Regions from separate parts of the Limosilactobacillus panis genome, predicted to be linked through region 3. Evidence: predicted binding sites of a transcription regulator. Region 3 holds the regulator's gene; each other region holds the start of a gene.

Region 1 (11,159 bases), 560 kb from region 3:
CCGAGGGCGACCAGTGGGGTCACAATGGCGTAGGTCCAGGCAAAAGCCGCCACCAGCCAGGAAACCTGGCTTAAAGACTCGTGGTAGGTGCCCGCAATCAGTGACAGGTTCCCGACAACCATGAACTCATTACAGCCCAGCATGAATGAGATTAAAACGAACGTGACAATGAGAATGTTAAATTGGTGACTACTAAGTTTCTGGGTCATTTTTCCTCCACAAATGTGCTTAAGCGTTTCATAATTATTTTACTGCTATTAGTAATATACTTGTATTAAAGGGGTTAGTAGACTGCTGATTTTATAAAGCAAGACGAGCCCCTGGTTGATGTGATATGATAGGATTATCCAAGAAAAAAATGGGCTGACTAGGTCCTTTTTGGGAGGATTACTATGCAAAAGTTTTTCAGTCGTGAAACCTGGCTGTTTTATTTTAAACACCCAGCGGTCCGCTGGAATGTCTGCTATTTGCTATTATTAACCATAATTAGTTTATGTTTTGCCTTTGTCTTTAACTGGCTAGTAGGGGTCGTTGTGCTGGTGATCGCCCTCGTCGGCGGCCTGACCAGTGTGAAGCAGCTGCGCCGGCTCGTCATTGACGCTAATGAGTACCTGAATCACTTGCTATACCAGATTAAGCAAGGCCAGCAAGAGGCTCTCTTAGAGATGCCGATGGGGATGATCATCCTTAACCGCCAGCACGCGGTAGAGTGGATTAACCCTTACATGGCGCGGTATTTTAGCTTGATGCGGGTAGTTGGCAAGCCGCTTGTCGAGGTCGATCAAGAGCTCGCGCAGTTGGTTTTGCAGCATGCGGATGACCAGAAAGCGCAGGTCGTATCGTGGCAGGGACGGCAATTTGAGTTTCTCGTCCAGAACAAGAACCACGTGGTCTACCTGATGGACGTCACGAAGTATGAACAAATCAGTAAACAGTTTAAACGAGAGCAGATTTTCCTCGGGAATATCTACCTCGATAACTACGATGAGTTGATTCAAGGGATGAGCGATTCCGCGGTCTCCAACCTCCATAATTACGTTACCTCGGAGATTAACAAGTGGGCGACCGCCAATCACCTTTTGATGAAAATCATTGATGATGATAACTACCTGATTATCGGGCACGAGGCTTCACTCCAGGCCCTGGAAAAGAAGAAATTTAAGATCTTGGACGTAATCCGGGAAAACACGTCCCAACGCAACTCGCCGGTGACCCTGAGTGTCGGGATCGCCTATGGGGAAAGCGACCTGATCAAACTGGCTGACACGGCCCAGAATAACCTGGACCTTGCCCTTGGTCGGGGAGGCGACCAGGTTGTTGTCCGCTCTAAGGATAAGCCGGCCCGCTTCTACGGTGGAAAGACTAACCCGATGGAGAAACGGACCCGGGTACGGGCACGGATGATTAGTCAGGCCTTACGGGAATTACTTAATCAGGCGGACCAGCTCTTCGTCATGGGCCATAAGAACCCCGACATGGACTCGCTGGGTGCCTGTTTAGGAATTCGCCGGATTGCTGAAATGAACGGCAAGGAGTGCTGGATCGTGGTCGATGATGAGCACCAGCACTCTGACATCCGCCGACTGATGCGGGAAATCGATAACTACCAGGGAATCAAAGACCACGTGATTTCTCCCGAGGCAGCCATTAACAAGGCCACCAGCAATAGCCTGTTGGTCATGGTGGATCACGCTAAGGAAAGCATCACAATCTCGCCGGCCCTCTTTGAGAAGCTGCAAAACCGCCTCGTAATCATTGACCACCACCGGCGGGGCGAGGAGTTCCCCGAGAACCCACTGTTGGTTTATATCGAGCCCTATGCCTCTTCAACCTGTGAGCTGATTACCGAGATGTTTGAGTACCAGCCACGTGAAGGAAAGGGGCTCAACAAGCTTGAGGCTACCACGATGCTGACGGGAATCCAGATCGATACGAAGTCATTTACCAAGAGTGCCGGGACGCGGACATTTGATGCCGCCTCCTACCTGCGTTCGGCGGGGGCTGACGGGATGATGATCCAGGCCTTTATGAAGGAGGATTCGCACAGCTTCATGGAGCGGAACCACCTCCTGGCCCGGGCCGAAATTAATAACGCGGTAGCTATTTGTGCCGGCGAAGAGGACCGCTATTACGACTCAGTAACGGCGGCCCAGGCAGCCGACATGCTCCTGCAGATTGCGGGGGTGGACGCTTCGTTTGTAATTACCCTCCGGTCAGACAACGTGATTGGCGTTTCGGCCCGGTCGATGGGCGACTTTAACGTCCAGGTAATTATGGAAAAGATGGGCGGTGGCGGCCACCTCGCCAACGCGGCGACCCAGATTAGTGGTCAGACAATTGCCCAAGTTAAGGAAACACTGCTGGGCCTGTTGAAACAGGACCCAGTTGATGAAACAGAAGAAACAGAGGAGTGACAGACATGAAGGTTATTTTTACACAAGATGTTCGTGGACGCGGTAAGCGGGGCCAAGTCAAGGAAGTTCCAGACGGCTACGCCCAAAACTACCTGATTAAGCGGGGCCTGGCTAAGCAGGCTACCAAGGCGGCAATGAGCCAGTTGGCGGGCCAAAAGCGGGCCGAAGAAAAGCATGCCGCTGAAGAATTGGCCGAAGCTAAGAAGGTCAAGAAGGTCTTGGAAAACGACAAGACGGTTGTTGAACTGAGCGGGAAGGCCGGTACTGATGGCCGGATGTTTGGCTCGATTTCCACTAAGCAAATTGCCACGGCCCTCGAAAAGCAGTACAAGGTCAAGATTGACAAGCGGAAGATTGAACTGGCCGCCCCAATCAAGGCCCTTGGTTACGTTAACGTGCCAATCAAGCTGCACCCAGAAGTAACTGCTGAAATTCGGGTTCACATTGCCGAAAAGTAGTTGGTAAATTGTTAAGACAAAAGAGGTATCGCCATGGATAATGCACCAATGCAAGAAGAACCGCGCGATATTGAAGCAGAAAAAGCAGTTCTTGGAGCTGCTTTTTTAAGTAAAAACGCGCTGGCGGATGCAATGGAATACTTGGAACCGCATGACTTCTACAAGCGTGCCCATCAGTTGATCTTTGGAAAAATGGTTGACCTCTATGAGGATGACCAGCCGATCGACCCGATCATGATGAACAGTGCCTTGGCTAAGGATAACCAGACGGAAAACGTTGGTGGCCCGGCCTACATTGCGGAACTGGCCTCCTCTGTCCCCTCCGCTAGGGACGTCAGCTACTATGCCAAGATTGTCCATGATAAGGCGACCCGGCGGCGGTTGATCAACACCGCTACAAAGATCATCAACAAGGGTTACGCCGACGATGAACGAATCGAAGACCTGCTGGACTCCGCCGAACAAGACATCATGCGGGTCTCAGAAGGCAATAACCAGTCGGACTTTAAGAAAATCAACACGGTCCTTGATGAGTCCTTAAACCACATCGATGAGCTCTCCCAGCAAAAGACCGACGTGACGGGGCTCAAGACCGGCTACAAGCAGCTGGATGAAATGACCACGGGACTCCATAAGGACGAACTGGTTATCATCGCAGCCCGGCCTGCGGTGGGGAAGACGGCCTTTGCTCTAAACATCGCCCAGAACGTGGCCACCCGGACAGACGATGATGGCAAACGGACCTCGGTAGCCATCTTTAGCCTGGAAATGGGGGCTGAGTCCCTGGTCAACCGGATGCTGTGTGCGGAAGGTAACATCAATGCGAACCACCTGCGAACCGGGCAGTTGACGCCCGAAGAGTGGGAAAGCATGTACATGGCCATGGGGACCCTGTCGAATGCCCAAATCTTCATCGATGATACACCGGGGATCAAGGTGGCCGAAATCCGGGCCCGTTGCCGGCGGCTGGCTAAGGAACAAGGTAACCTGGGCCTGATCGTAATCGACTACCTCCAGCTAATTGAAGGGAGCAACCCCGACAATCGGCAACAGGAAGTTTCAGAAATTTCGCGGCAGCTCAAGAAGCTGGCCAAGGAACTGGAGGTCCCGGTAATTGCCCTTTCTCAGCTGTCACGGGGAGTGGAACAACGGCAAGATAAGCGGCCGGTCCTCTCCGATATCCGGGAATCTGGGTCAATCGAACAGGATGCCGATATCGTTAGTTTCCTTTACCGGGACGATTATTACGAGCACGACGAAGACGATGATGAGGACCAGGGGGGTGGCCCTGGCCAACAGGACGACGATGATGCCGCCAACGTCAGTGAAGTCGAAGTCATTATCGAAAAGAACCGGTCTGGTCCGCGGGGAACGGTCAAGCTGCTGTTTGCCAAGTCGTACAACAAGTTTGCGTCGGTGGCCTACGTTCCAGAAGACCACCAGTAATAACTATTTGTCTAGCCCTGGTGGCGGGACATGAATATACGGAGAAAGTAAGGCTAGAGAAAAAGGTGTTTTTTTCCAGCCTTTTCTTTGCAATCGGGAGGAGATGTCACGGATGCAAAAAGAAAACGGGGTTCAACTGAAGTGGCTGCTGGTTGGAATCTTCATCAGTAGTATCGGAAACAGTTTTGTCTGGCCCCTTACCACTATCTACATACATGAACAATTGCACGAGTCGCTGACCGTTTCCGGGATTATCCTGCTCTTCTACTCGGGGGCAAACGTGGTCGGCAGCTACATCAGCGGGTTCTTATTTGACCGCTATAACCCCCGCCACCTGTTGCTCAACGGTTCCATCGTGGCCACCATTGTGATTGCGTTGATGATCTTCTTCAACGGCTGGCCAATTTACGCCTTTCTGTTGACCGCCATTGGCTTTTTCAACGGCTGGATCATGACGATGATCAACTCCTACGCCACCCGGACGGGCCAGGATGGACGCTACGTCTTCAACATGCTTTACTTTGCTAATAACTTGGGGATGGTGATTGGGACCACGATTGTCGGCCCTCTCTACCAGTACGCGCATGGTAATATTGCGCCCCTCTTTACGATTACCACTGTCCTCTACCTCATCTTCATCCTGATTGTCTTTGTCCACTTTAAAGATGGGGACGATAAGGCTAGTGGGAAGACGCCGACGGTCGATATTACGGGGGACCAACGGGCGGCCAAGATGCCCAAGGCCAACCTGTGGGTCTGCTGGACCTTCTTCATTAGCCTCTGCGTAATCTGGATGATGTACGAGCAGTGGTCCAGTAACCTCTCCGTCTTCATGACCGAACGGGGATCTCGATGACCAAGTACAGCCTCCTGTGGACAATTAACGGAATCCTGATTGTCCTGGCCCAACTAGCCCTCTCCTGGATTAACCGCTGGTACAACAACCCCTACATGTTGGTTTACATTGGGACGTTCACCATCGCTTTGTCCTTTGTCCTCCTTTTGGTTGCCAAGACCTACGGCTGGTTCATTTTAGCGATGGTGGTCCTGACGATTGGGGAGGCCACGGCCATCCCGACGATACCGGCGATTGTGAACAGCCTTTCGCCCGTCGCGGTGAAGGGGAAGTATCAGGGAATCTTGAATGCCTACTCCTCACTTGGGAAGGCATTCGGGCCCCTCTTTGGTGGCCTGGTAATCGGTGCGGCTTCCTACCACGTCCTCTTCGTGATCTGTGCGGCGTCAATCCTGGCTATTGAGGTAATCATCCTCCTGGTTGCCAAGTTGAAACGGCAGGCAACTAAAGAATTCTAGGAAGTGATCGTGGTGTTTTATAACAGCTTCGATAATGTTCACGGCGAGGACCGCTTCGGCCTGGTCGGGAAAACCGGGGATTGTTTTCGCGAGAACCGGCAACTGGTCCTGCCATGTTACAAGTGCCAACAGGGACCACTGGTAATTGCGGAACGGAACTGGGTCGCCACCAATAATGATGACTCCCAGCAATACCAGATTGTGGTCCGCTGTGCCCACTGTGGGGCGGTTGATGAGTTTACCGTCAATGATGGGCGTGAGCACCAAATTGGAAAACTTCGGCATGCTCACCAAAGGCCCAGTGAACAGGATTTAAAATAAGATAAAGGGGCTGTGACATAAGTCCCAAATAATTAATGGAGTTAGATGAAATTTTCGGATTTCATTTAACTCCATTTTCCTTTAAAATATTAGTAAAAGAAAAGACATCGACTTGACCGTCGATGCCTCCAAAATACCCTCGAAAGGATACAAAAACATTGGAACCTGATTATAACATGAATCAACTTAGTTTGAACATACCTACTGCTTATGAACCTGAGTTAAATCATCCAGCACGTTATATTAATCGGCTGGTTGAAAGCTTAGCGCTGCGGCGACCCAATATTATGGGTCGACCAAGAGAGTATGATCCACGAATGCTGTTAAAGTTAGTTTTACTGGCTTACAGCTATGGTATCATTTCCTCTAGGAAAATTGAACGCTTTGCTCGTGAAAACATTGTTGCGATGTGGTTGACTCAAGAACAGCGCCCAACCTACCGCACCATTGCTCGCTTCATTGTCTCCCAAGAATTGGAAGATATGATTCAGAGTAGTTTCAAGGAATTTCATGACTATTTAAAGGCTCAGGGAATGATCGATGAGGCTTCATTCATTGATGGCACTAAGATTTTAGCTAACGCAAATAAGTATTCCTTTGTTTGGAAGAAACACACCATTAAGTATCGCAAATTAAACGTTGAAAAGGCTCAAAAACTAATTCGTGAAATTAAGCAAGCAGAAGTTAAGATTGATGTTGATGAAGATAGCTTTGACATTGATCAACTTGATACGATTATTGCCTTACTTGAACAACGGATTGAAGAGTTAAACCAACGGGTGGCCGAAACCGCAAAGGTTTCGCCCAATCCGGCCAAGCAGGAACGACGTCATGCCAAAAAGTATCTCCATGCTTTAGACCATTGTCGTCAAAAGCATCTTGAATACCAAGCCCAATCGCAGATTGCTGGCCAACGTAATAGCTATTCCAAAACCGATTATGACGCTACTTTTATGCGTTTAAAGGAAGATCCGATGCGTAATGGTCAAACAAAGCCAGCGTATAATCTTCAAATTATGACTAGCTCACAGTACGTGCTGGGTTATGAACTCATGCAGAACCCAACCGATACTAGAACATTAATCCCATTCTTATCTCATCTCGCCCAGAACGAAGTTTTGGGGCGAGAAATTGTTGCCGATGCTGGTTACGGATCAGAACGCAATTATAAGTATATCGAAGATGAGCTATCTGATTGTACAGCTTTAATTCCTTACAGCACCATGATTAAAGAGAATAGCCGTAAGTGGCGTTCTGATGATCGAAAAGTAATGAACTGGGAATATCATGAGGCTGATGACTTTTATGTAAACCCACAGGGCGTCCGATTCAACTTTAAACGATACGCATACCGAAATGATAAATACAAATTCCGTCGTGATTTCAAAGTATATCAAGCAGAGAAGTATGATGAGAATCATCAAATTATTTCTCAGGCATTAACACCACATGGGAACACTAAGTACCTTATGGTGAACCCACAGTGGGAATATTTTAAGTCGAAAGCTCGCGAGTCGCTTTCAAATTCCAACACTTACTCCCGTCGTAAGTACGATGTAGAGACTGTTTTTGGTAACTTGAAGGCTTATTTGGGTTTTAAAAGATTCACAGTACGTGGTCTTAAGAAAGCCAAAAGACAAATTGGGATTGCTTTAATGGCATTAAACATGAAGAAAATGGCCGGAAGGCCGCTCATTTTCTCAAAATATTCAGATAATCAAAAAGCTCCATTCAGAATTTTTGTTAAATTCCGAATGGAGCTTCTGATTCAGAGGCTTTTTGTCACAACCCCTTTTTCTGTCTTATATTTATAACTTTTCCGACAATCGTATGAAAACCTTTTCATCCGACAAGTAAAAAGTTTCACAAGCTTAGACAACCCTAATACATACTCTAAGTAGGCGTGTAACAATAAATAATAAAACTCTCATTTTAAAAAAAACTAAAAATTATCAAACTTTGTGATAGTGTAAACATTGTAAAGCGATTGGATATATCTAAGGAGATGTATTGTTATGAAAATCAAAGCTGCTGTTGTAGATAAGAAAGGTGCAAAGTTTGATATTCGTGACGACGTTGAATTGGCTGATATGCAAGCTGACGACCTGCAAATTCACATGGTCGCAACTGGTATTTGCCACTCCGATGAAGCCCTTCGTAAGGGTGATGCCGAAATTGGTTACCCAATTATCTTAGGACACGAAGGTTCCGGGATTGTTGAAAAGGTTGGTCCTGAAGTTAAGGACTTCAAGCCTGGCGATCACGTTATCCTGTCATTCTATGGCTGTGGTAACTGTATCAACTGTTTGAAGGGTAAGCCAACGAAGTGCTTGAACTACGCTGCTAACAACCTGTCAGGTGTTCGTCCTGACGGCAGTGCCCACTTTACTGAAGATGGCCACCAAGTTGATGACATGTTTGACCAATCATCATTCACTACCACCACTGTTGTTCGTGAGCGGAACGCTGTTAAGGTACCTAAGGACCTTGACCTGCGGAAGCTTGGACCTCTGGGCTGTGGTTACGTAACTGGTTCTGGGACCGTCTTCAACACATTGAAGCCTGAACCAGGTTCCACCATTGCCGTAACTGGTACTGGTGCCGTTGGTTTGGCTGCTATGATGGCTGGTAAGATTTCTGGCTGCACGAAGGTTATCGCAATTGACCGTGTTCCAGAACGGCTGAACCTCGCCAAGGAATTGGGTGCTACTGACGCTATCAACACTAACGACGAAGACATGGTTAAGGCTATCCAAAAGCTGACCGATGGCAAGGGTGTTGACTACATTGTTGATACCACTGGTGTTACTAAGGTTATGCAAGACGCTATCCAAGCCTTAGCACAAGGTGGTGTTCTGGCTGCCATTGCCGTTACTGCTCAACACATCGACGTTAACACTTGGAACGACCTTTGCCCAGCTGACCGGACAATCGTTGGTGTTAACATGGGTGACTCAATTCCACAAGTTGACATTCCACGTCTGATTGAATTCTACAAGCTCGGCATGTTCGACTTCGACAAGACCGAAAAGTTCTACGACTTCGATCAAATCAACGAAGCCAACGCTGACTCTGTATCTGGCAAGACCATCAAGCCAGTTCTGATCATCGACAAGGACTACAAGCCAGGCAAATAATTTACCTAGTAAAGTTGGTTTAAGGCATTAGATAGTACGCTTGAAAGGAAGCAATAAAATGGCTACACCACACTACAAGATGTACATTAATGGTAAATTTGTTGACACAGATTCAGGCAAGAAGATTACTGTAATCAGCCCAAACGATGAATCTGTTTTAGGGACCGTTCCTAGTGCTACGGTTGAAGAAACCCGTGAAGCAATTGACGCCGCTACGGAAGCTGAAAAGACTTGGCACCGGGTACCTGCACCAACCCGTGGAACCTACCTCCACAAGCTGGCCGAAGAAATTCGGAAGGACCCAGAACCATGGATCAAGAATCTGCAAGTTGAACAAGGTAAGATTCGTTCACTTGCTGAAACTGAAGTAAACTTCACCGCCGACTACTTTGACTACATGGCAGCAGCTGGTCGGACTTACAAGGGTGAAGTTATCCAATCCGACAACAAGGATGAGACAATTTTGCTGAAGCGGATGCCAATTGGTGTCATCGCTGGAATCCTGCCTTGGAACTTCCCATTCTTCCTGATTGCCCGGAAGATGGCTCCAGCTTTGGTAACTGGTAACACCATCGTATTGAAGCCAAGTTCTGACACCCCAATTGGTGCCCTTGAATTTGCTAAGCTCTGTGACAAGGTTGGTATCCCAGCCGGGGTTGTAAACTTTGTTACTGGACCAGGTTCAGTTGTTGGGAACGAACTTTCCAAGAACCCTAAGATCGGCATGGCCAGCTTGACTGGTTCTGTTGGCGCTGGTAAGCGGATCATGGCTGCCGCAGCTGACCACGTTGGTGAAGTTTCCCTTGAATTAGGTGGGAACGCTCCAGCTGTTGTTTGTGACGATGCTGACTTAGACGAAGCCGTTAACGACATCATCAACTCACGGTTCGACAACAACGGTGAACTTTGCAACAACGTTCAACGGGTATACGTTCAAGAAAACGTTGCTGACGAATTCATGGAAAAGCTGACTGCTGCTGTTAAGAAGATTACTGTTGGTGACACGGTTAAGAACCCTAAGATTGGCATGGGTCCACTGATCAACAAGGCCGCCCTTGAAAAGGTTGACAGCCAGGTAAAGCAAGCTGTTAAGGAAGGTGCCAAGGTTGTTACCGGTGGTAAGCCAGTTGACGGCAAGGGCTTCTTCTACGAACCAACTATCTTGACCAATGTCAAGCAGGATGGTTCCGCTATCCAAGACGAAATCTTCGGCCCAGTTCTGCCAGTTATGACCTTCAAGACCCTTGAAGAAGCCGTTGACATGTGCAACGACAGCACGATGGGCCTGACCTCTGGTATCTTCACCAAGAGCCTTGACCGGGCAGCCTACGCTGTTAACGAAATTCAAGCCGGTGAAACCTACGTCAACCGGAACTACTTCGAAGCTATGCAAGGTTACCACGCTGGTGTTAAGGAATCTGGTATCGGTGGTTCTGATGGTATGCACGGTATCCTTGAATGCACTGACACGAAGGTTGTTTACATCCAACGTCACCCAGAAAACATTTAATACTTCTCCTTTTATAAACTAAGTATCTCCTGAAAAAGGGGCACGACAATCAGTCGTGCCCCTTTTTTGGGTGAAATATTTCCTGGGAAATTATAGTTCATTAGCCACAACCTTGGACTAGTCACCCAGCTTGTCGTGGTCTAATTCGCCCATGTTCTTGGCGGTTGCGACCCCGGCCAGGATGGAATCATTAACGTTCAGGGCGGTCCGGGCCATATCGATGATTGGGTCAATGGCAATTAGGACCCCCATGATGGCAACGGGCAGGTTCAACGTCCCGAGGACCATCAGGGTCGTAAAGGTGGCCCCACCACCGACACCGGCAACCCCAAAGGAAGCGATGACGTCAATGGCAATCAAGGTCAGGATAAACTGCCAGGAGAAGACGTTGATTCCGGCGGTTGGAGCGATGATTGCGGCAACCATTGATGGGTAAATCCCAGCACAGCCGTTCTGACCAATTGTCAGCCCAAAGCTGGCGGCAAAGTTAGCAACGGAGGAACTAACCCCCAGCGAGTCCCGTTGAATCTTGACGTTTAACGGCAGGGTACCGGCACTG
Region 2 (11,159 bases), 960 kb from region 3:
CGGCCAAGTGGTTCTTGGAGTTAACGTAGAGTTTTAAATTATCAATCGTCTTTGCAGCAGCGTTTGATAGGTTCCAGTAAGTGTGGTTGGTTGGGTTGAAGAGGGTGTCGGCATCAGTGGTAGCGCTGAACTTCAGGCTCAGGTTATCGTTATTGTCAAGCGTATAGGTAGCGACAACGTGCATCTTACCCGGGAAAGTATCCATTTCTGGTGTTAAGGTTAAGCTGAGGGTCAATGAAACGGCATTGTCCGTCAACTTGGTACCGTCAACGTGCCAAACGTGGTTGTAGAACCCGTTCTTCCCACCGTGGAGGGTGTTCTTTCCTTCGTTTTGCTCAACGTGGTATTCTTTACCATCAATTTTAAATTCACCGTCGCCAATCCGGCCGGCAACCCGACCAATCAGACGGTTGGTGCAGAAGCCATTCCCGGTGAATTCATCTAAGTTTTCGGAAGTCAAAACCATATCGGCTTTACCGCCATCCTTGGTCGGGACCTTGAAAGATTGCAGTAAACCGGCAAAGTCCAAGATTCCGGCTTGAACGCCGTTGTCATTAGTCAATACATACTTAGTTACAGCTTGGCCATTAAATTTGCCAAATGGCACTTTAACGATATCCATAAATTAAATTCCTCCTTGAAAGTAAGCGCTTTATGTATACATAATATTCTACCACAGTTTACAAAGTGATGAACAAATGAAGGAAAGATTGTCTGTTTAATGGTGAAGGGGATAAAATAGTCATAAAGGAGATGGCAAAATGCGGCAGGATTGGTGGCCACGTTTCAAGAAGAGCTTTCAACGCAATTTCATCGACTTCTTGATGATCTTTGCGGCCGAAGACGAGTTTATTCATAAACACAAACGCAAGAGCAGTATGATTGCGGAACAGAAACGTTACGGTGAGAATGGAAAGGGTAAATAGAGGCCGGGGAAAATTGCATTTCCCCACCTCTTTTTTCTGTCTTCGAATATTACACAGTAATCGCGGAAAACTATAGACTAGCTTCACGTCGAAGCGTGCTCCTAATGTCTAGCACCACGAAGCAAGTCATTGATTACGGCCGCGCGCTAACGATCGGCCAATACTAGCAGGAGGCGCACTCTGATGCTTTTTTCCAGCTTTATCCTTTTTCAACAGCCTTTTTGAAGGCGGTATAGTCGGCAGTCACCTGGTCGACATAGCGTAGTGACCAGTCGGCGAGACCCTTATCCAAGACCTTTTGATGTTTGAGGTAACCCCGGATCATTGGTGAAGTCGGGCTCTCAGTGTGGGCCATTGCCAAGAGAAGGGCACATACCTGACAGTACAGTTGGAAGCTGTCAAAGTCGAGCTTGTTAACCTTGATGGATCCCTTCATGTCACGGAACTGACGGACGTAGTAGCTCCGTCCGCCAAAGCGTGTGCTGGCCAAGAAGGGGTCGGAGCTTGACTGAAGAACCCGCTGGGCGGTCACAATCCGGCGCCCCGCCTGAATCCCATTTTGGATGGCCTGTTGGACCTGGAGATTAAGCAGGTTGTAACGTAAAGGTAGGGCTTCCTTGACTTGGAGGACAAGGTGGCTACCATCAATTCCCGTCAGTAGAATCAAGTAACACCGGGTCCCAAAGCTACCGACACCGACGCTGTAGCGGATAATGTCCGAAATGTGGAAGTTGGCGAGGAGGACACGGACGTCCTCCCTGGCGTTTTGCCGGTAAAATTTGTAGCCAGCAACAACCTGCTGGTAGAGGATGGGTCCCAGGTGTTTAGCGCGGGGCGGGTTGTCCTTAAAGACCAGGTTACCCCGCTCATCCGCTGTTCCCATCTTTTGGATAATTTCTTCGGAGTTACTGTGCTGGCTCTTCTTCATGATTTTTTGCAGGTGGTAGTTCATCTGGACATTACCATCCCCCAACGAATCGATTGTCCGAATCATGTTATTGATCTCAAAGGAAAAGTAGAAGACATCGGAAAGCGTCATCCGGTTAGCGCGCTTGATGGCGTGACGGTAGGTCTTAGTGACTAGTTGGAGCAAGTCGTATAAGTCGGCCTTGGCAAAGCCATTTTCCTCGCCCGCCAGTTCGGCGCTGACCAGCAGCCGCTTCAGGTCACTTTCCCAGTTGCCAATCCGCGCTTCGTCAAAGTCATTAAGGCCAAATAACAGTTGCCGTTCGGGGGAGGCGTAAAAGCCGAAGTTGTTGACGTGGGCGTCCCCACTGATGACGATTGGAATATTGCTTTGGGCCTGTTTTTTGAGGTCCTGTTCCATTAGTTCGGCCGTTCCCCGGAAGAATGAGAAGCGGCTGGCAAGCATCCGCTCGTGGCGCAGGGGAAGAAGCTCAGGAATCATCTTGGACTCGGTTAGGTCAATGGCGGCGACGGGATCACGGTCAACTGGCGTGAAAGTTGCCAGTTGAGAACTCGGGATTGCTGCTTGCTGTTGCTTTCCCCCTTCCACCAGTTCGTGTTTGCTTTTGGGAATTTGTAATCGCTTCAAGTCAAAAATATCAAGCTGTGAATTGATCATGGTGAGCTTCCTTTCCGGTCACAGTTTTAATAAACCTATTTTAGTATTTTCTTTAAGTTTAGGGAACAATGTTTGTCATCAAAAGGTCAATCTGTCACAATGAAAGTGAATATAATGAAGGAGGGGTTTAAGTGATTATCGCAGTTGATAGCTCTTTTGCTCAACACCTGCATGTTAACCCGCATGAAGTTGCTGAACAGGATTTAAATGATGCTCAGGCCTGGTCGGTACACCTCATTGATGACTTTATGGTCATAATGAATAACCAGCTCGCCGTGCCAGTAATTGTCCGCCACCCGCAGCGCTTTAACGACTCCCGGTCGTTTATCACCGCCTTCAAACGTGAATTTCTACGTCTGATGGAGGCTGCCAGCCTGCCCCACGCCAAGATTCGTTTGATTCGTGATGGTCAGTTGGCCACGGTCCGGTTTACATATTTAAAGACGCACGCCATCGCGCGACAGCTCAAGAAGTGTGAGGAAATGCTCACGGGAACGGGGGCCTTGATCGACTGGGATGAACAACCTAACAATACGGAGATTGCACTTCAACTGGCGGATAAACTCCGGGTAATAGATCCCGAGCTGGAGGATACAATTCCCGTTATGGACATGTTTGAGAAGTATTCCCTCGATAGTTTTCACCTACCGGCCCACCCGACCTTTAATGAACAAAATCGTCGCTATCTTTACCATGATGAATCACTAGTTGACATTACCAGTGCTGTCGCCGTGAGCCAGCTTTTCCTGACGGATTACCAAAAGTACCTGGGAGAACGGCAAAAAAATGACCAGGTGATCGACCGGGACAAGGACATCGCAAAGGAATACTGTTCCTACTGTGAGGCCCGGGGCCTTTCACCGTTGGATGATCTGACCCTACCGTATTACTACCTCCTCCACTATGAGGAAATCACGGAGGAAAACATCTCTGATGCGGAAGCCAAGGCAATTGTAGCGGCCCTCAATGATTTTGGTCACTTTATGCACTACCAGTACTTTTTTACTGATGAGGACTTTGATAACTTTATCCAGGCGGCCGGCCAGGGTCTGGAGGATCGGCACTCACCACAGTACCTGTTCCGCCTCCAGCAGCTTTTACATAATATGCAGGAGGAATTGACCCGGCAACGGCAGAACCTGGGGCGCTCACGGTCGATGGTCAAAAAGCGGTTAAAAGTACGGGCAGTTTTGAAAGGTTACCGACCAACCATGTGGCGGGAATTTGAGGTCGGTGGGGACACCCGGCTTGATAAACTCTGCTTTCAAGTTCTTGCCAGCTTTGGGGCCACCGGAGACCACCTCTTCGAACTTCATGTTGGGAAAAACGTTTATCAACTGCCAGTCCTTAACCGGGGCAAGCAAACCGGGGAAGCATTGACGGCCCACTGGTTAGGAGAATTTAACCCGGGGGATGAATTTCTCCTGGAATATGATTTTGGGGATTCGTGGGTATTTACCATTACAATTGAAAAGGTGACTACCACACGTCCTCTGCAGAATACCCGTCACGCTTACCTATTAGATGGCTATGGTAGCGGCATTATTGAGAACATTGGAGGAACAGCGGGCTTAATGCAGGCGGCTGAGGATGACCCAACAATCAATCATGAGATTGATCTCAAGGCAAAGCAGAACCAGTGGGGCGGGCAGATTGCCCGTCTCCAGCACCGCTATGAATAAGGTGATGTTATTCACAAATTCCGGCTTAGCGTTACAATAGGAAATAAAATCAGGAAAGCGAGGACTTAAGATGTCAGGTGAAAGTGAAAACATTCCAGAAACAATGCGAGCATGGGCGGTTACTACTCCAGGACCAATTGATGGGGGAAAGGCACCCATTAAACTGGTCGAAAAGCCAGTACCCCAGCCGCAGCGGGGCGAAGTACTTGTCAAGGTTCTGACCTGTGGAGTTTGTCACACTGACCTGCACGTAACGGAGGGTGACCTGCCAGTCCACCACGAACATGTTACCCCCGGTCACGAAATTGTCGGTAAGGTGTTTGCCCAGGGCCCCGAAACACAGCGCTTCAAGCTGGGTGAACGGATTGGAATTCCGTGGTTCCGTCACGCCTGTGGGGTATGCAAATTCTGCCGATCCGGTCATGAAAACCTCTGTCCCCACTCAATCTATACGGGTTGGGACCACGATGGTGGCTACGCCGAATATGTTACTGTCCCTGAAGGATTTGCATACCGGATTCCCGACCGCTTTGACGATCTGACGGCGGCACCCCTGCTGTGTGCCGGCATTATCGGTTACCGGGCATTTGAGCGAGCTAATGTCCCCGCCGGTGGTCGTCTCGGTCTGTACGGCTTTGGTGGTTCAGCTCACATTACCGCCCAAATTGCCTTAGCCCAAGGGATTGAAGTACACGTCTTTACTCGGGGAAAGGATGCTCAGAAATTTGCCCTCCAGTTGGGGTGCGCTTCTGCTCAGGGCGCTTACGACCCATCGCCCGTACCGTTGGACTCTTCTATTATGTTCGCCCCGGTTGGTGACATGGTCCTGCCAGCCTTAAAGAGCCTGACTCCAGGGGGAACTCTGGCCCTGGCCGGAATTCACATGTCGGATATCCCAACCATGAACTACCAGGACGATATTTTCCACGAAAAGGTCCTAACCAGCGTTGAGAGTAATACCCGTCGTGATGGTGAAGAGTTTTTGACCCTTGCAGACCGGCTCAAGATTGAACCGGCCGTTACTGAATACCCGTTTGAAAAGGCGGATATGGCCCTCCGTCACGTCAAGGGTGGTAATATTAAGGGTGCGTGTGTCCTGCGGATTAATAAGGACTGATAAAGGCAATAAGAAATGAGGAAATGTTATGAACTATCCACAGTTAAACTTAGACCAGATAACTGGTCCAAAGGCAACCATCAAGACTAACCAGGGTGAGATCAAGGTCCAACTTTTCCCAAAGCAAGCTCCCAAGACAGTTGAAAACTTCACTAAGCTGGCTGAAAAGGGCTACTACGACGGGGTCATCTTCCACCGGGTTATCCCCGACTTCATGATCCAGGGCGGTGACCCGACTGGAACTGGCCGGGGTGGCGAAAGCATTTACGGCCGGGCGTTTGAAGATGAGTTCTCAACGGAACTCTTTAACTTTAACGGGGCCCTTTCGATGGCTAATGCGGGTCCCAACACGAATGGCAGCCAGTTCTTTATCGTTTCGGCAACCCGGGTGCCAAAAAACATGCTGGATGAAATGAAGGCGGTCGGTTACCCCCAAGAGGTGATTGACAATTACAAGGAGAACGGTGGAACACCGTGGCTTGACCACCGTCACACCGTCTTTGGCCAGGTGATTTCGGGGATGGATGTTGTCCAAAAGATCAGTAAGGTTGCCCGTGATCAGATGGACAAGCCAAAAGACGACGTGGTAATGGAAAAGGTTACGATTGAAAAGTAATATAAAAAGCAACCAGAACAAAAAAGCCGTTGGCGCTCAATCTTGAACGTCAGCGGCTTTTTAAATATTTACTTACCCTGCTTCACCAGCAGCTGCCAGAGCTTCTCTTCATTACTTGATAAAAGCGTGGTTTCCCGCCGGGCCAGGGATAAGCGAAAGTGGGGCTGGTCATCATCAGTAATATCTAAGGTGGTCACCTGATCGGCCGGTGAAATTGCCAGGCTGGTCAAAAAGGAAATACCGAGGTTTTCTGCCACCATTGCCTTAATGACGTGGATGTCGGGGGTCCGGAACAGGACGTGGGGACGGAAGTGGGCGTCGTGGCACATCTGCTTGAAGGCCTGCTCATGGAAAAACTCACTACCAGGGATAATGAACTGTTCGTCTTTAAGCTCGCGGAAGGTTACCGCTGTCTTGTTCGCCAGGGGATGGTCCTTACTAACGATCACCTTGAAGGGGTAGTGGGCAAACTCCTCCGTTTTTAGGCAGGGCTGGTCAAGTGACTCGAGTGAACCGAGGAGGGCAATGTCGAGTTGGCCATGCTCAAGCATCTTTAGCAGCTCCCGTGACCCGTGCTCGAAGGTGTCGAGAAGGGGCATCAAATTGGCCCGCATCAGCATGGGCGTCAGCGGTGGAAAGTAATAGTTACCAATGATTGGCGGCAAGCCAAAGCGAATCCGGGTGGACTTAGTCCGGTCAATTTCCTGGCGGGCAATGGTGAGCTCGTTCAGGATGACATTGACATGGTTGGCAAACTGCTGGCCCGCCGGGGTAACGTGGAGTTCCTTGTGGGCATGGTCCCGGATAAAGAAGGTCGTCGCAAAGTCACTTTCCAGGCGTTTAATCGACATCGTGATTGTGGGCTGGCTGACTTTAAAATCAGCCGCAACTTTCGAAAAATTTTTCTCCTGAATTAATTTTTGATAATATTCTAAATCTTTGATCTTCATAATTGATTCCTTCTGTATCAGTGATAGCAATCGGGTATATTAATTATATTTATAGCATGCATAAATTTGACTATAATTTTACGGGCCGACTATGATAGGGACAATCATTAAGCAAAGGAAAGTGACTAAGTGATGCGCAAGGGAATGCAAATTTTAAACGATCCATTTAAGAATAAGGGAACGGCCTTTACGATGGCGGAACGAAAAGAACTCGGCCTATTGGGCTTACTTCCTAACCATGTCCGGACGATTGAAGAGCAGGCGGCAGAAACCTACGCCCTCTACGAATCAAAGGATAGTGGGATTGAGAAGCGCCACCTTTTAATGGAGATCTTTAATACCAACCGGACCCTCTTCTTCTACCTGATGAAGGAGCACATCACGGAATTCATGCCGGTGGTTTACGACCCGGTAATTGCCGAATCAATCGAACAGTATGACGAACGCTACCTCCGGCCCCAGGATGCTGCCTACTTGGACATCAACCACCCCGAAGATATTAAAGAAGAATTAGCGGATGCTGCTGACGGCCGGGATATCCGCCTGATTGTGGTTACTGATGCGGAAGGAATCCTCGGTATTGGTGACTGGGGGGTTAACGGTGTTGACATTTCAGTCGGCAAGCTGATGGTTTATACCGCAGCTGCCGGAATTAATCCGGCCCAGGTCCTGCCAGTTTCTATTGATGTCGGGACCGACAACGAAAAGTTACTTAACGATCCTAACTACCTAGGTAACCGAGAGAAACGGGTCCGGGGTGACCAATACTTTGCCTTCATTGACCGCTTCGTTACCGAAGTTGAAGGCCTCTTCCCTAGGAGCCTGCTCCACTTTGAGGACTTCGGACGGGGAACCGCCGCTAAGATCCTCGATAAGTACCAGGATAAGATTCTGACCTTCAACGATGATATTCAGGGAACCGGAATCATATCCCTGGCCGGGGTCCTCGGTGCGATGAACATCTCCAAGGAAAAGATCACCGACCAGACCTTCCTGACCTTTGGTGCCGGTACCGCTGGAATGGGAATTGCCAAGATGCTCTTTGAAGAGTTGGTCCGGCAAGGCCTCTCCCCAGAAGAAGCCAAGAAGCGTTTCTACCTGGTAGATAAGCAGGGGCTACTCTTCGATGATACGGAAGGCTTGACGCCAAAGCAGAAGCCATTTACCCGCCAGCGGGTGGAATTCGATAACCCCGATGAGTTGACCGACTTGCTCGCCGTGGTAAAGGCAGTGCACCCAACGGTAATGATTGGGACATCGACCCAGCCGGGGGCATTCAACGAAGCCGTTGTCAAGGAGATGGCCAGCCACACGAAGCGGCCGGTGATCTTCCCACTCTCCAACCCAACCAAGCTGGCTGAGGCCAAGGCCGCGGACCTGTTGAAGTGGACAGATGGTCGGGCACTGGTAGCAACCGGGATTCCTGCCGGCACGATCGACTACAACGGTGTTTCCTATGACATTGGTCAGGCCAACAATGCGTTAATCTATCCTGGCGTTGGCTTCGGGGCTCTTGCTGCCCAAGCCAAGGTATTGAACAACGACATGATTGCGGCGGCAGCCCACGCCCTGAGCGGCATTGTTGACCCTGACCAGCCGGGGGCAGCGGTCTTGCCACCAGTTAATAAGCTGACAGAGTTCTCCAAGAAGGTTGCCATCACGGTTGCCCAGTCCGCAATTAACCAGGGCCTGGCCGGTGAAGGTATTAACGATGCCAAAAAAGCCGTTGAGGAAATGACCTGGGAGGCCAAATACTAAAAGACAAAATTAATTTGGCTGTTGAGAGAAATTTATTAGCGGATAACGACTTATCAGACTTTATACATTAGAAATGTATAATTGCCTTGTGATATTAACCGTGAAATGATAATCGCTTGTGATTTATTTTCAAAATTGCAAGCGATTTTTTATTTTAAAAGCACTTGTGAAACAAATTCTTACACCGGCTGAAAAGGCTATCACTTCGCCGATCTTCGTCAAGACCATAAGTGAAATTTATAGAATCTTAAAGATTTGACTATCATATTTATAATGCGTTACGATAACGGCGTAATAATGTGTAATATTTCACAAGTTGTTATTGCATGATAATACATTGGAGGTATTTATTATGTCAGATTACCGAACAGAAGAAGACACTCTCGGTCCAGTAAAAATCCCTGCAGACGCATTATGGGGACCACAGACTGAACGGAGTCGTAACAATTTCCCTACTGGTCAGTACATGCCATTAGCAATTATCCATGCACTACTGAACATTAAGAAGGCTGCTGCTCAAGCAAACATGGAAACCAAGGCCATCTCTGATGAGAAGGGTAACTTGATTGTTAAGGCAATTGATGAATTGCTCGCATTAAGTGATGAAGATTTGCGGAAGGACTTCCCATTGAAGGTTTACCAAACCGGGTCTGGTACGCAAACCAACATGAACACCAATGAAGTTGTTGCCCACAAGGCCCATCAACTTAACCCGGACATTGAAATTTTGCCTAACGACGACGTTAACAAGGGGCAAAGTTCTAATGATACCTTCCCAACAGCAATGAACGTGGTTGCCCTGGAAGCTCTCGACAAGCTGAAGCCAGCCGTTCAACACTTGATTGACGAATTAAAGGTTAAGCAGGATAAGTACTGGAAGACGGTTAAGGTCGGCCGGACCCACCTGCAAGATGCCGTTCCGTTGACGTTTGGTCAAGAAGTTTCTGGCTACGTGGCCGCTTTGGAACACGACTTAGACTACATTAAGACTTTGGAACCAACTCTGAACGAGCTGGCAATCGGTGGGACCGCTGTTGGTACTGGTCTGAACGCGGCTGAAGGTATGCCAGAAAAGATTGCTGAAAAGCTTTCTGCCGTTTACGGGTTGAACCTGACTGCCAAGAGCAATAAGTTCTACGGCCTGGCAAACCACTCTGGTTTAGACGTTGTTCACGGTGCTTTGAAGACCCTGGCCGCTGATATGTTTAAGATTGCTCAAGATATTCGGTTCTTGGCTTCTGGTCCCCGGGCTGGTTACGACGAATTAAACATTCCAGCTAACGAACCGGGTTCCTCTATCATGCCAGGTAAGGTTAACCCAACCCAAGCAGAAGCCGTTACGATGGCTGCACTGCGGGTCTTCGGTAACGATACCGTTGTTACCATGGCTTCTTCACAAGGGAACTTCGAAATGAACGTTTATAAGCCAGTTATGATTGACGCCTTCCTTGAATCGGCTGACCTGCTGGCCGGCACGATTACTGGCTTCACTGACCGTTGCGTCAAGGGCCTGACCGTCAACGAAAAGCGGATGGCTGAACTGGTTGACAACTCACTGATGACTGTCACTGCTTTGTCACCACACATTGGTTACCACGACAGTGCCAAAATTGCCCAAGCTGCTGATAAGGCCGGCAGTACCCTGAAGGAAGCGGCATTGAAGTCTGGCAAGGTTACTGAAGAACAGTACGACGAATGGATGGACATGCTCAAGATGACTAACGCGGACCGTAAGGACTAGTCATTGAGAAAGGAAGATTTTAATAATGGCAGAAAATTTTCAACCATTATCAGTTGGTGAATTAAAGGACAGCTATGATGTTGTCATCATCGGTTCTGGTGGGACTGGGTTAGCTGCCGCAATTCAGGCCAACGAACTGGGGATGAAGGTAGCCGTGTTAGAAAAGGAGGAAGAGCTTGGTGGTAACACTAACCGGGCCTCTTCCGGGATGAATGCGGCGGAAACCAACGTCCAATTAAAGCACGGGGTAATTGATAACGTCGCCGATTTCTACCACGAAACCTACAAGGACGGTGGCCGGTTGAACGACAAGGACATGCTCGGTTACTTCGTTTACCACACTGCCCCGGCTGTTGACTGGTTAGCTGACCACGACATTAAGCTGGACGACATTACCGTCACCGGGGGAATGTCGAAGAAGCGGACCCACCGTCCCGCAAGTATGGCCCCAATTGGTGGCTTCTTGGTAAAGAGCCTCCTTGGTGTAGTTGCAAAGGAGAACATTCCAGTATTCAACAACACGAAGGTTACTAAGCTCCGTCAAGCTGCTGATGGCCGGATCAACGGGGTGGAAGTTAAGTCAGGTGACCTCACTAAGAAGGTTGATGCCAAGGCGGTGATCCTGGCCACTGGTGGTTTCGGTGCCTCAAAGGAATACATCGAACGTTTCCGCCCTGACCTGAAGGACTACAAGACCACTAACCAGCCCGGCGCAACTGGTGATGGTCTGAAGCTGGCAGAAAACGTTGGCGCAGAACTGATGCAGATGAACCTGGTTCAGGTT
Region 3 (11,159 bases):
AACTTGTTAGGTGGGCACCGACGGCCATTGACCGGGTCGTGGTTGCCCAAGGGCCCGGCTCTTACACGGGAATCCGGATTGCCACAACCACGGCGAAGACCCTTGCGGACACGATTAATGTGGACTTAGTAGGGGTTTCCAGTCTGGCAGTAATTGCCCGCAACGTCTTACCAACCAGTAAGCAGGTAATTGTCCCCTTCTTCGACGCCCGGCGGGGGAATGTCTTTGCTGGAGCCTACCAGTGGGAAGAAGGAAAGCTTATTAACCAGATTAAGGATCAACACTTGGCAATGACGGCTTTGTTGGGCCAATTAGCTAAGGTTGAGCGGCCAGTAATTCTGGTGGGTCATATGACTAAGCGGATTAGTGACCAGTTTGAGAAACTACCAGAAAACGTCACCCTTGCCCCCCGGCCATACGGAATTCCATCGACATATCAGCTGGCATTGGCTGGTGAGGCCCTGCCACCGGTTAAGGAAATTGATCCGTTCGTTCCCCACTACCTGCGGATTACTGAAGCAGAGGCTAACTGGCAAAAGCTGCACCCGGGAGAAACACGAAAGAATTATGTTCGAGAAGTTTAAAAGCTGGTATCACTGCAAGGTCAACGCTCGTCGGCAACCACTTTTGACATTTGACCGGCGGGTCGTGATGCTTGAGAAACACCAGTACGTAATTCGTCAGGTCAACGATCGTGATATCAGTTCCCTAGTGCAGATTGAGGAGCAGATTTACGGCAAGGCACCGTGGAGTTATGCTGCTTTTCAATTAGAAATTCAACGCCCCCATGACCGCTTATACTTAGCGATGATTAGTGATGGTCAAATCGTTGGTTTCATTGGCATGGCGGTTGACTGGTACCACTTAGACCTTCATATTACTAATATCGGGGTAACCCCAGGCTACCAAAAGCATGGCATCGGCACCTACCTGATCCGGACAGCGATTGCGTATGCCCGCTACTTACGCTTGCGGTCGCTGAGCTTGGAGGTGCGGGTTCACAACTTGGTTGCCCGCAAGCTTTATGAGCAACTGGGCTTTCGTGAACACCGGATTAAGCACCGCTATTACGTTGATAACCATGAGGATGCGGTTGATATGCAAGCAGATTTATTGAACAGAGGAGGAAAATAAATAGTATGGCAGAGCGGAATTTGATTCTCGCCTTTGAAACGAGTTGTGACGAAACGAGTGTTGCTGTGATTGAAAATGGCACGAAAATTTTAAGCAACATTGTTGCAACCCAGATCGACAGCCATCAGCGTTTCGGTGGGGTGGTACCAGAGGTGGCCAGCCGGCACCATATTGAATGGATTACCCGGTGTATTGACCAGTCCTTGGCAGAAGCCGGGGTTAGTTACGAAGACCTTGATGCGGTTGCTGTTACCTATGGGCCCGGTCTGGTGGGCTCACTGGTGGTCGGTGTGACGGCAGCCAAGGTCGTGGCCTGGGCTCATAATTTACCGCTGGTTCCGGTTAACCACATGGCAGGGCACCTCTATGCTGCTCGTTTTGTGGGTGAATTCAAATACCCCCAGATGGCCCTACTGGTTTCTGGTGGGCACACGGAACTGGTCTACATGCCCCGGGAACATGAATACGAGATTGTCGGTGAGACCCGTGATGATGCGGCGGGTGAAGCCTATGACAAGATTGGCCGGGTGCTTGGTGTTAACTACCCGGCTGGTAAGACCATTGATGAATGGGCTGGGCAAGGTCAGGATACTTTCCACTTCCCTCGGGCAATGGAAAAGGAAGCTAACTATGACTTTAGCTTTAGTGGCTTGAAGAGTGCCTTCATCAACACCGTTCACAACGCGGACCAGCGTGGAGAAAAACTTGATAAGAACGACTTGGCGGCTAGTTTCCAGCAGAGCGTGATTGATGTTCTGGCGGAAAAGACAATGCGGGCCCTGGACCGTTACCCCGTTAAGCAGTTGATCTTGGCTGGTGGGGTGGCTGCTAACCATGGCCTGCGAACCCGTCTGGATCATGACATGAAGAAGTTCCACCCGGACGTTTCAATGCTCCAGGCACCACTAAAGCTGTGCGGTGATAACGCGGCAATGATTGGCGCCGCTGGTTATATCAATTACCTGCATGGCGACCGGGCCGACTGGGACCTCAACGCGGTGCCGGGCCTGATGTTTGACCGGATGAAGTAAACTAAATTTTAATAGTTAAAAGGAGTCTAAGTCGTGGCAAAAAGCCGCGTCCTAGGCTCCTTTTAAATGCAATAACTTCACCACCTGATTTAGGTGATGACAACTTTTAACATCCCTTAGCCTTATTAACCGCATCGATTACGGCGTAGCGGAAGCCAGCCTTTTCGAGGGCCTCAACGCCCCGGATGGTGGTACCACCAGGGGAGGTTACCTTGTCACGCAGTAAGGCTGGTGCCTGCTTGCTATCAGCGGCAAGTTTACCACTCCCCTTGACCATGCTGGCTACGAGCTGGTAGGCGGTTTGCCGACTTAGACCATACTTAACGGCTGCATCGCTCATTGCGTCCATGAAGACATCGACAAAGGCCGGGCCACAGCCACCGACAACCCCCACGATGTCCAGCTGATCTTCGGGAACGACGATCAGGTCACCAAGCTGCCCCAGAGCTTTTTGAATTTTTTCCTTAACGTCTGCAGAAATATCTTGACCGTAAGCCAAGCCAATTGCGCCGGCATTAACAGCAACCGGGGTGTTGGGAATGATTGCCGCTAAGGAACGGTTTGGTAGCGCCTTGGCAAGGTCAGTGAGTTTAACGCCAGCCGCGGAAGAAATAATAATTGTCGACGACTTAAGACCGGCCAATTCGGCAGCAACCTTGGTTGTGACCGGGGCCGGAGTGGTTAGGATAACGACATCCGGTTGATCGGCTACCAGCTGGTTATACTGGTTAAAGAGCTTGAAGCCCAGTTCCTTTGCCAGAGCACTTACCCGGGGATTTTCCGGATTCATTGCAACAACTGTGTCCTGGTGTTGGTTGACCAGCCCACGGATGATTGCTGAGCCCATGTTACCAACACCAATAATAGCGATTTTCATTTTCTACGCCTCCTTGATTAGTTACTTCTTATTGTAACTTAAAATGTCGGGGACGGGAATTATTAGTAATTGGTTGACAATTGATTAGAAAATAATTAGAATGCACTTGATGATTACGGGAAAGCGCTAAGTGATAAAGGAGGAACGGCGGGCAATTGACCGCCACTTTTCACACTGATAGCGAATGAATGAGGTGACAAAATGAAAGTCAAAGTTGCATTGGCCCAGTTTAATATTTCCTTTGCGGCACCACAAAAGAATCGTGAACGAGTTGCGGAGTTAACCGCAGCCGCGGCAAAGGAACGGGCGGACGTGGTGGTATTCCCCGAAATGTGGAACACCGGTTACGCGCTCGACCAACTGAATGAACTTGCTGACGACCAGGGACAGGAAACGAAGCGATTATTTTATAAGCTCGCCCGACAATACCAGGTTGGGATTGTTGGTGGTTCCGTTGCAGTTAAAGAAGGGGACCACTTTTTTAACCGGACCCTGGTGGTTGACCCGGTTGGCCAGATCGTGGGACGCTACGACAAGGTCCACCTTTTTCGTCTAATGAATGAACACAAGTACCTGACTGCCGGTGACCAGGAGAACTACTTCCGTTTAGCCGGGGTACCTAGTGCTGGTTTTATTTGCTATGACCTGCGGTTCCCTGAGTGGGTCCGGACAGTAGCGCGGCACGGCGCCGACATCCTGTATTTCCCTGCGGAATGGCCCGCCCAACGAATTGAGCAGTGGAAGATAATGCTCCAGTCGCGGGCTGTTGAGAACCAGGCCTTCGTTGTCGCTGTTAACCGGGTTGGGGACGATCCTGATAACCACTTTAACGGTCACTCCCTGGTAATTGACCCCTTGGGAAAAATTATTGTCGATGCTGGTGAGAAGGATGGGGTGACTATGGCTGAAATTGACCTAGACCAACTTCAGAAGGTGCGGGGGCCGATTCCGGTCTTTGTTGACCGTCGTCCGGAACTTTACAAGTAGGAGGGATAACGCATGGAATTTGCACAATCACACCTGTTAGATACATTACCAAAACAGTTTTTCGCTAACCTGGTCGCCAAGGTCAACCAGAAAATCAGCGCGGATGTTGACGTGATTAACTTGGGTCAGGGGAACCCCGATAAGCCGACACCCGATTACATCGTTAAGAGTACCCAAAAGTGGGTTGCCGACCCTAAGACCCATAAGTATTCTTCATTCCAAGGTTTGCCGGCCTTTAAGCAGGCAGCTGCCGATTTTTACGCGGAAAAGTATGGGGCCCACTTTGACCCGGAAAAAGAGGTTGCCATCTTCGGTGGTTCGAAAATTGGTCTGGTGGAACTACCGTGGGCACTGATGAATCCGGGGGATACTTACTTATTACCGGATCCTGGCTATCCGGATTACTTCTCCGGTGCGGCGTTGGGCGGCGTGAAGTTTACCACCGTTCCCCTCTTAGCGGAGAATAACTACCTTCCCGACTTAACGGCGATACCGGAAGCGGTTGCCCGTAAGGCCAAGTTCTTCTACCTTAATTATCCAAACAATCCCACGGGGGCGGTCGCAACTCGCGCGTTTTATGAAGAGTTGGTTGCCTGGGCCAAGAAGTACCATGTGGGTATCATCAGCGACTTTGCCTATGGGGCAATTGGCTTTGACGGTAAGGCCCCGCTTAGCTTCATGCAGATACCAGGGGCTAAGGACGTTGGAATCGAATTTTACACGTTCTCAAAGACCTTTGACATGGCCGGCTGGCGAGTGGCCTTTGCGGTCGGCAATGCTGATATTATTGGGGCCCTCAACTTGATTCAGGACCACCTCTTTGTCAGCCTTTTCCCGGCTTTGCAATACGCAGCCATTGATGCCTTAAAGGATCCGGCACGAGACGAGGCCGTTGCTCAGATTGTTCACCGTTATGAAGAGCGGCGGAATGCCTTCGTGAACGCGGCCAAGAAAATTGGCTGGCAGGCGTTTGTGCCCCAGGGAACCTTCTATGCGTGGATGCCGGTTCCGAAGGGCTATACCAGTGAGCAATTCGCTGACCTTCTGTTGGAAAAGGCCGGGGTAGCTGTAGCACCAGGAAATGGTTTTGGTAAGCACGGTGAGGGCTATGTCCGCATCGGTCTGCTGATGGCACCTGAGCGTTTGGAAGAAGCGGTTGCCCGGATTGGCAAGTTGAATTTATTCTAAAGAAGATAAAAGAGGCAGGCGAGAAAACATTTTTTCTCGCCTGCCTCTTTGCATTAGCGTCATTAGTTTTGTTGGTCAAATTTTTCAAGCTTCTCGGCAGCTTCCGTCCAGGCAAGCTCCACCTTGTCTGATTTATCCTTAAGTTGGTCGAGCTGCTTTTGGAGGTCGGTAAGTTTACCGATGTCGGTCGCAATGTCTGGCTGGGCCATCTTTTCCTCAATTGACTGTTGCTCTTTTTCAAGCTGGCCCATCCGGTCTTCTAGACCGTCAACAGCCCGTTGTAATTTCCGCCGGGCCCGCTGTTGTTCCTTACTTTGCTTGTAGGATTGCTTACCCTTGGAGGCAGTAGCCTTCTTTTTGCTGCCCGGAGTTGTTGTTGTTGTTGGCGTTGGGGCCGCCGCTCCCTGGGCAAGGTAGTCGTCATAGTTGCCGACGTGGTGGGTGACACCGTCCTTTTGCATGTCAAGGATATCGGTGGCTACCTGGTTGATGAAGTATCGGTCGTGGGAAACAAAGAGAACTGTGCCGGTGAATTCGTTGATAGCACTTTCGAGGACTTCCCGGCTGTCGATATCCAGGTGGTTGGTCGGTTCATCGAGGATCAAGAAGTTGATTGGCTTGAAAGAAAGCTTTGTCAGTTCTAGCCGGGCCTTTTCACCCCCGGAGAGATCGTGGACAACCTTGTAAACATCGTCTCCCACAAAGAGAAAGCTGCCTAGTAAGGATCGAATATCCTTTTCGGGGACTTCCGGATGGTCGTCCCACACTTCATTGAGGACCGTCTTGTCCGCGTGCAGTTGCTGCTGTTCCTGGTCATAGTAACCAATATCAAGATTGGCACCCAATTTGATGGTTCCACTGATGGCGGGGATGCGGTGCAGGATAGTCTTTAAAAGGGTGGACTTACCAATCCCATTGGGGCCGATAATCCCAATTCGCTGGGGCTTGCGAACGGTGAAGGAGAGGGGACCGGCCAGAACCTGGTTTTCATAGCCAATCTTCAAGTGGTCAACGTCTAACACCTCGTTACCGCTGGCTTTGTCACTATGAAAGTGGAAGTGAATAGACTTATCATCAGTGGTTGGCCGCTCAAGCCGGTTCATCTTTTCAAGCTGTTTCCGCCGCGCCTGGGCTTGTTTAGTGGTTGAAGCACGGACGATGTTGCGGTTAACAAAGTCCTCTAGTTTGGCAATCTTTTTTTGCTGCTGGTCGTAGTGCTTCCATTCTGCCTTCAGTCGTTCCTGCTTGTGTTGGACAAACTGGGTATAGTTACCGGTGTAATGAACTAGTGTGCGGTTATCCAGGTCGTATACATCCTTAACCACGTGGTCTAAGAAGTAACGGTCGTGGGATACCACTAGCAGGGCCCCCTGGTAACTCTTTAGGTAATCTTCTAACCAGGCCAAGACGTTCATGTCCAGGTGGTTGGTCGGTTCGTCAAGAATTAGCAAATTGGGGGCCTGGAGGAGGATCTTGGCCAGTGCTAGCTTTGTTTTCTGACCACCGGAAAGGGCGTTGACGGGCGTATTGTAATACTCCTCGCCAAAGCCAAAGCCCGTCAGGATTCCCCGCATCCGGGACTCATATTCAAAGCCGCTTTCCTTCTTATAGTTGGTTTGCAGGCGGTCATAAGTAGTCATAACTTGTTGGTATTGAGAACTAGTGGTGTCGAGACTCGCCAGCTGTTCTTCTAACTGACGAATTTTCTTTTCCTGCTCATGAAGAGGGGCAAAGACGGTATCCAGTTCTGCCCAAATTGCGTTTTGGCTATCAAGTCCTTGGTCCTGGGCTAGGTAACCAATGCTTAAATTTTTGACCTTACTGATGGTCCCCTCGTCGGGAGTGGTAATTCCAGCGATCATTTTTAAGAGGGTTGTTTTTCCTGCACCATTGCGACCTACCAAGGCGGTTCGCCCGTGGTCTTGGACCTGCAGGTTAATATTATGGAACAATACATCCGCGCCAAAACGACGCATGACGTCATTTGCTTGCAAAAGAATCATTTTGAAACCTCGCTAAATCATATGATAACAGTGTTTATTTTAGCAGATTTCATTTCAATTTATTTAAAAAGGTGAAATTGTTTTGTATACCGCTTCACAAAATTAATGAAAATTGCTAGAATAATTAGGAAACGAATTTCACAAGTGTACCCAACCAGTTAAAAATCCTAAGAATCCGGTAATTGACCGGGAGAATAACCATGGTTGGAGTAAAGAAACAGGGGGACAAAGATGGCTACCAAAAAGATACCACGCGCAACAGCACGACGCTTACCAATTTATTATCGTTATTTGACGATATTACTAAACGCAAAGAAGGAACGGGTTTCCTCGACTGAATTATCGGAGGCTGTTCAGGTTGATTCCGCAACCATTCGGCGGGACTTCTCTTACTTTGGTGAACTCGGAAAGCGGGGTTACGGCTATGACGTTGCCAGTCTTTTGAAGTTCTTTAAGGTAATCTTGCACCAGGATTCCCTGGTAAGTGTTGCTCTGGTTGGAGTCGGCAGTTTAGGGAGTGCTTTGTTGAACTTCAACTTCCACCAAGATACTAACCTGCGAATCAGTGCTGCCTTTGACAACAAACCAGAGCTGGCAAACAAGATTAAGAGCGGGATTCCCGTTTACCCGGCTAGCGATATTAAAAAGCAGTTACAAGAACAGCAGATTGATATCGTTATCTTAACTGTACCAGGAGACAAGGCCCAGGACGTTACTGACCAGCTTGTCGATGCGGGGGTAAAAGGAATCTTGAACTTCTCACCTGTTCGCCTGTCCGTTCCAAAAGGTGTTCAGGTCCAAAATATTGATTTGACAAATGAATTACAAACCTTAATCTACTTCATTAAGAACTACTCTAATGACAACGACTAGGAAAATGGTGAGCTTGTATTGCCTTTTCTAGTTTGGAAGAGGGAGTGAAACAGAACTAGCTTGCTAGTTCGCTTTTCGACGCGAAACAAGTCTTTATAAAGCACAAAGAGGACTCTAGTGTTCGGATTTTCCGAACACTAGAGTCCCTTTGTGTACTGCGTTGTAGCATTTTTAACTATATAGGAGACTTATGTCACAACCCCTTTTTGTTTATGTGTGAATGTTGGCATAAATTTAAAAGTCAAAATTAGTCAAACTTTATTATTGCTTTTTAAAAGAAAGATGGTATAGTAGAAATTGCGGTTAGCACTTAACAAGTGAGAGTGCTAAAAGCAAATAATAAATTAACAAGATGGAGGGATTAACGTGTTAAAACCATTAGGAGATCGCGTTGTTCTTAAAGCTGAAACTGAAGAAGAAAAGACAGTTGGCGGAATTGTCCTTGCTTCCAACGTAAAGGAAAAGCCAACTACTGGTAAGGTTATTGCCATTGGTGAGGGTCGGACCCTCGACAATGGACAAAAGCTTGCTCCAGCTGTTAAGGAAGGCGACCGGGTATTGTTTGACAAGTATGCCGGCAATGAAGTTGAATACGACGGTGAAAAATACCTGGTTGTTCACGAAAAGGACTTAGTCGCAGTTCTCGACTAGTTGTTGAATCATAATATAATCGCTTAAATAAAATCTATTCTATTTTTGAGGTGACAATTAATGGCAAAAGATATTAAATTTGCTGAAGACGCACGGAGTGCAATGCTTGCCGGTGTTGATAAGTTAGCTGACACTGTTAAGACCACCATGGGTCCGAAGGGTCGGAACGTTGTTTTAGGTCAAAAGTATGGTAATCCAAACATCACTAATGATGGTGTTACGATTGCTAAGGACATTGAATTAGAAGATCCATTCGAAAACATGGGTGCTAAGCTGGTTGCCGAAGTTGCTTCCAAGACCAACGACATTGCTGGTGACGGTACTACTACTGCTACCGTTTTAACCCAAGCAATTGTCAATGCCGGAATGAAGAACGTTACTTCTGGTGCTAACCCAGTTGGTATTCGTCGCGGGATTGAAAAGGCTACTGCAGTTGCAGTTGATGCATTAAAGAAGATGTCACACGACGTTAAGACCAAGAGTGACATTGAACAAATCGCTTCTATTTCAGCTGCTAACCCTGAAGTTGGTAAGTTAATTGCTGACGCCATGGAAAAGGTTGGCCACGATGGTGTTATCACCATTGAAGATTCTCGTGGTGTTGACACGAGTGTTAACGTGGTTGAAGGGATGAGCTTTGACCGTGGTTACATGTCTCAATACATGGTAACTGACAATGATAAGATGGAAGCTGACTTGGATAACCCATACATCCTGATTACTGACAAGAAGATCAGCAATATTCAAGACATCTTGCCATTACTGCAAAACGTTGTTCAGCAAGGCCGGGCTCTGTTGATCATTGCCGATGACATTACCGGTGAAGCTCTGCCAACCCTTGTTTTGAACAAGATTCGTGGTACCTTCAACGTATGTGCCGTTAAGGCTCCTGGCTTTGGTGACCGGCGGAAGGCCCAATTGCAAGATATCGCTGTATTGACCGGTGGTACGGTCATTTCTGATGACCTGGGCATGAACCTGAAGGACGTTACGATTGATCAATTAGGTCAAGCTAACAAGGTTACGGTTACTAAGGACGCCACTACCATTGTTGATGGCTCCGGCGCTAAGGAAGCCATTGCCGAACGGGTTGACCAAATCAAGCAAGCCATTGCCAAGACCACTTCTGACTTTGACAAGGACAAGCTCCAAGAACGGTTGGCAAAGCTTTCTGGTGGTGTTGCCGTTGTTAAGGTTGGTGCCGCAACCGAAACTGAATTGAAGGAAAAGAAGTACCGTGTCGAAGATGCCTTGAACGCAACGCGGGCTGCTGTCGAAGAAGGATTCGTTCCTGGTGGTGGAACGGCCTTAGTAAACATCATTCCTGCTCTGGAAAAGATTGACGCAACTGGTGATGAGTTAACTGGTGTTAAGATCGTAACTTCCGCTCTGGAAGCACCTGTTCGTCAAATTGCTGAAAATGCCGGGGTTGAAGGTTCTGTTATTGTAAATGAACTCAAGGACCAAGACGACGGTATTGGTTACAACGCTGCTGATGGCAAGTTCGAAGATATGGTTAAGGCCGGAATCGTTGACCCAACAATGGTTACCCGTTCTGCCTTACAAAACGCTGCTTCTGTATCCGCATTATTGCTGACTACGGAAGCCGTTGTTGCTGACAAGCCAGAAGCTAACGACAAGCCACAAGCACCTGCACAACCAGGTCCGGCTATGATGTAATTACAAACTCAACTATAAAGAAGGGGGACTATTCAGTCCTCTTTTTTTATTTCCCGGGAAATTTTCTCAAAAAGTAAAATAATCGTCGCAATGGTAATTGCAAAGTAGGATAATTAGTTGTAACATTGTTCAGTCATAAGGAATAATATCAAAGTAAAAATATATGTGTAGGGAGGATAGCTATGTGGCGTTATCTTAAACGTGTATTAATTGGGAAACCATTAAAAACCCTTGATGAGGGGCAGACGCACCTTACGAAGTTTAAAGCTTTGGCAATACTTTCGTCAGATGCTATTTCGTCAGTTGCCTATGGTCCTGAACAAATTACAACGGTCTTGGTTGCACTGTCTGCAGCGGCACTATGGTACTCAATTCCAATTGCCGCGATTGTGCTGATCTTGCTATTGGCCATTACCTTGTCATACCAGCAAATCATCCATGCATACCCAAGCGGTGGTGGGGCCTACGTGGTTGCCACCGAGAACTGGGGAAGCAATGGGGGCCTATTTGCCGGGGGCTCATTGTTGGTTGACTACATGTTGACCGTCGCGGTATCGACGACTTCTGGGGTTGAAGCGATTACCTCGGCCGTCCCCGCCTTATACCGGTTTTTGATTCCAATTGCAATTATCATTGTCTTACTGATTATGTTTATGAACCTGCGGGGGATGAGTGAAAGTGCTAATTTCCTGACGGTGCCCGTCTATTTCTTTGTAATCATGATCTTTATTATGA

The links. Region 3 encodes Rex, which represses fermentation and respiration genes when NADH is low (regulators of the CRP and FNR family bind a similar motif). Its sites were predicted from a motif close to TTGTGAANTANTTCACAA; they were not measured.
Region 1: the regulator Rex is predicted to act here: its motif matches at 7,913-7,930, upstream of KZE55_RS00085 (NAD(P)-dependent alcohol dehydrogenase).
Region 2: the regulator Rex is predicted to act here: its motif matches at 8,932-8,949, upstream of KZE55_RS08165 (class II fumarate hydratase).

What each region holds. Positions count from the first base shown of each region.
Region 1 covers NZ_CP081855.1:10,987-22,145, forward strand. Annotated here, with positions in the region: gene KZE55_RS00050 (MFS transporter) at 1-209, opposite strand, end outside; gene KZE55_RS00055 (DHH family phosphoesterase) at 393-2,414, shown strand; gene rplI (50S ribosomal protein L9) at 2,420-2,872, shown strand; gene dnaB (replicative DNA helicase) at 2,906-4,318, shown strand; partial or broken gene KZE55_RS00070 (MDR family MFS transporter) at 4,431-5,632, shown strand; gene KZE55_RS00075 (hypothetical protein) at 5,645-5,953, shown strand; gene KZE55_RS00080 (IS1182 family transposase) at 6,076-7,767, shown strand; gene KZE55_RS00085 (NAD(P)-dependent alcohol dehydrogenase) at 7,969-9,090, shown strand; gene aldA (aldehyde dehydrogenase) at 9,149-10,600, shown strand; gene KZE55_RS00095 (L-cystine transporter) at 10,718-11,159, opposite strand, start outside.
Region 2 covers NZ_CP081855.1:1,687,953-1,699,111, reverse strand. Annotated here, with positions in the region: gene KZE55_RS08205 (aldose epimerase family protein) at 1-622, opposite strand, end outside; gene KZE55_RS08200 (hypothetical protein) at 762-926, shown strand; gene KZE55_RS08195 (DUF2252 domain-containing protein) at 1,126-2,511, opposite strand; gene KZE55_RS08190 (plasmid pRiA4b ORF-3 family protein) at 2,643-4,193, shown strand; gene KZE55_RS08185 (zinc-dependent alcohol dehydrogenase family protein) at 4,264-5,310, shown strand; gene KZE55_RS08180 (peptidylprolyl isomerase) at 5,339-5,926, shown strand; gene KZE55_RS08175 (LysR substrate-binding domain-containing protein) at 5,995-6,876, opposite strand; gene KZE55_RS08170 (malolactic enzyme) at 7,006-8,634, shown strand; gene KZE55_RS08165 (class II fumarate hydratase) at 8,987-10,375, shown strand; gene KZE55_RS08160 (flavocytochrome c) at 10,401-11,159, shown strand, end outside.
Region 3 covers NZ_CP081855.1:573,346-584,504, forward strand. Annotated here, with positions in the region: gene tsaB (tRNA (adenosine(37)-N6)-threonylcarbamoyltransferase complex dimerization subunit type 1 TsaB) at 1-584, shown strand, start outside; gene rimI (ribosomal protein S18-alanine N-acetyltransferase) at 568-1,134, shown strand; gene tsaD (tRNA (adenosine(37)-N6)-threonylcarbamoyltransferase complex transferase subunit TsaD) at 1,140-2,165, shown strand; gene proC (pyrroline-5-carboxylate reductase) at 2,272-3,042, opposite strand; gene KZE55_RS02650 (carbon-nitrogen family hydrolase) at 3,244-4,029, shown strand; gene KZE55_RS02655 (pyridoxal phosphate-dependent aminotransferase) at 4,042-5,217, shown strand; gene KZE55_RS02660 (ABC-F family ATP-binding cassette domain-containing protein) at 5,280-7,220, opposite strand; gene KZE55_RS02665 (redox-sensing transcriptional repressor Rex) at 7,452-8,093, shown strand; gene groES (co-chaperone GroES) at 8,460-8,744, shown strand; gene groL (chaperonin GroEL) at 8,805-10,424, shown strand; gene KZE55_RS02680 (APC family permease) at 10,607-11,159, shown strand, end outside.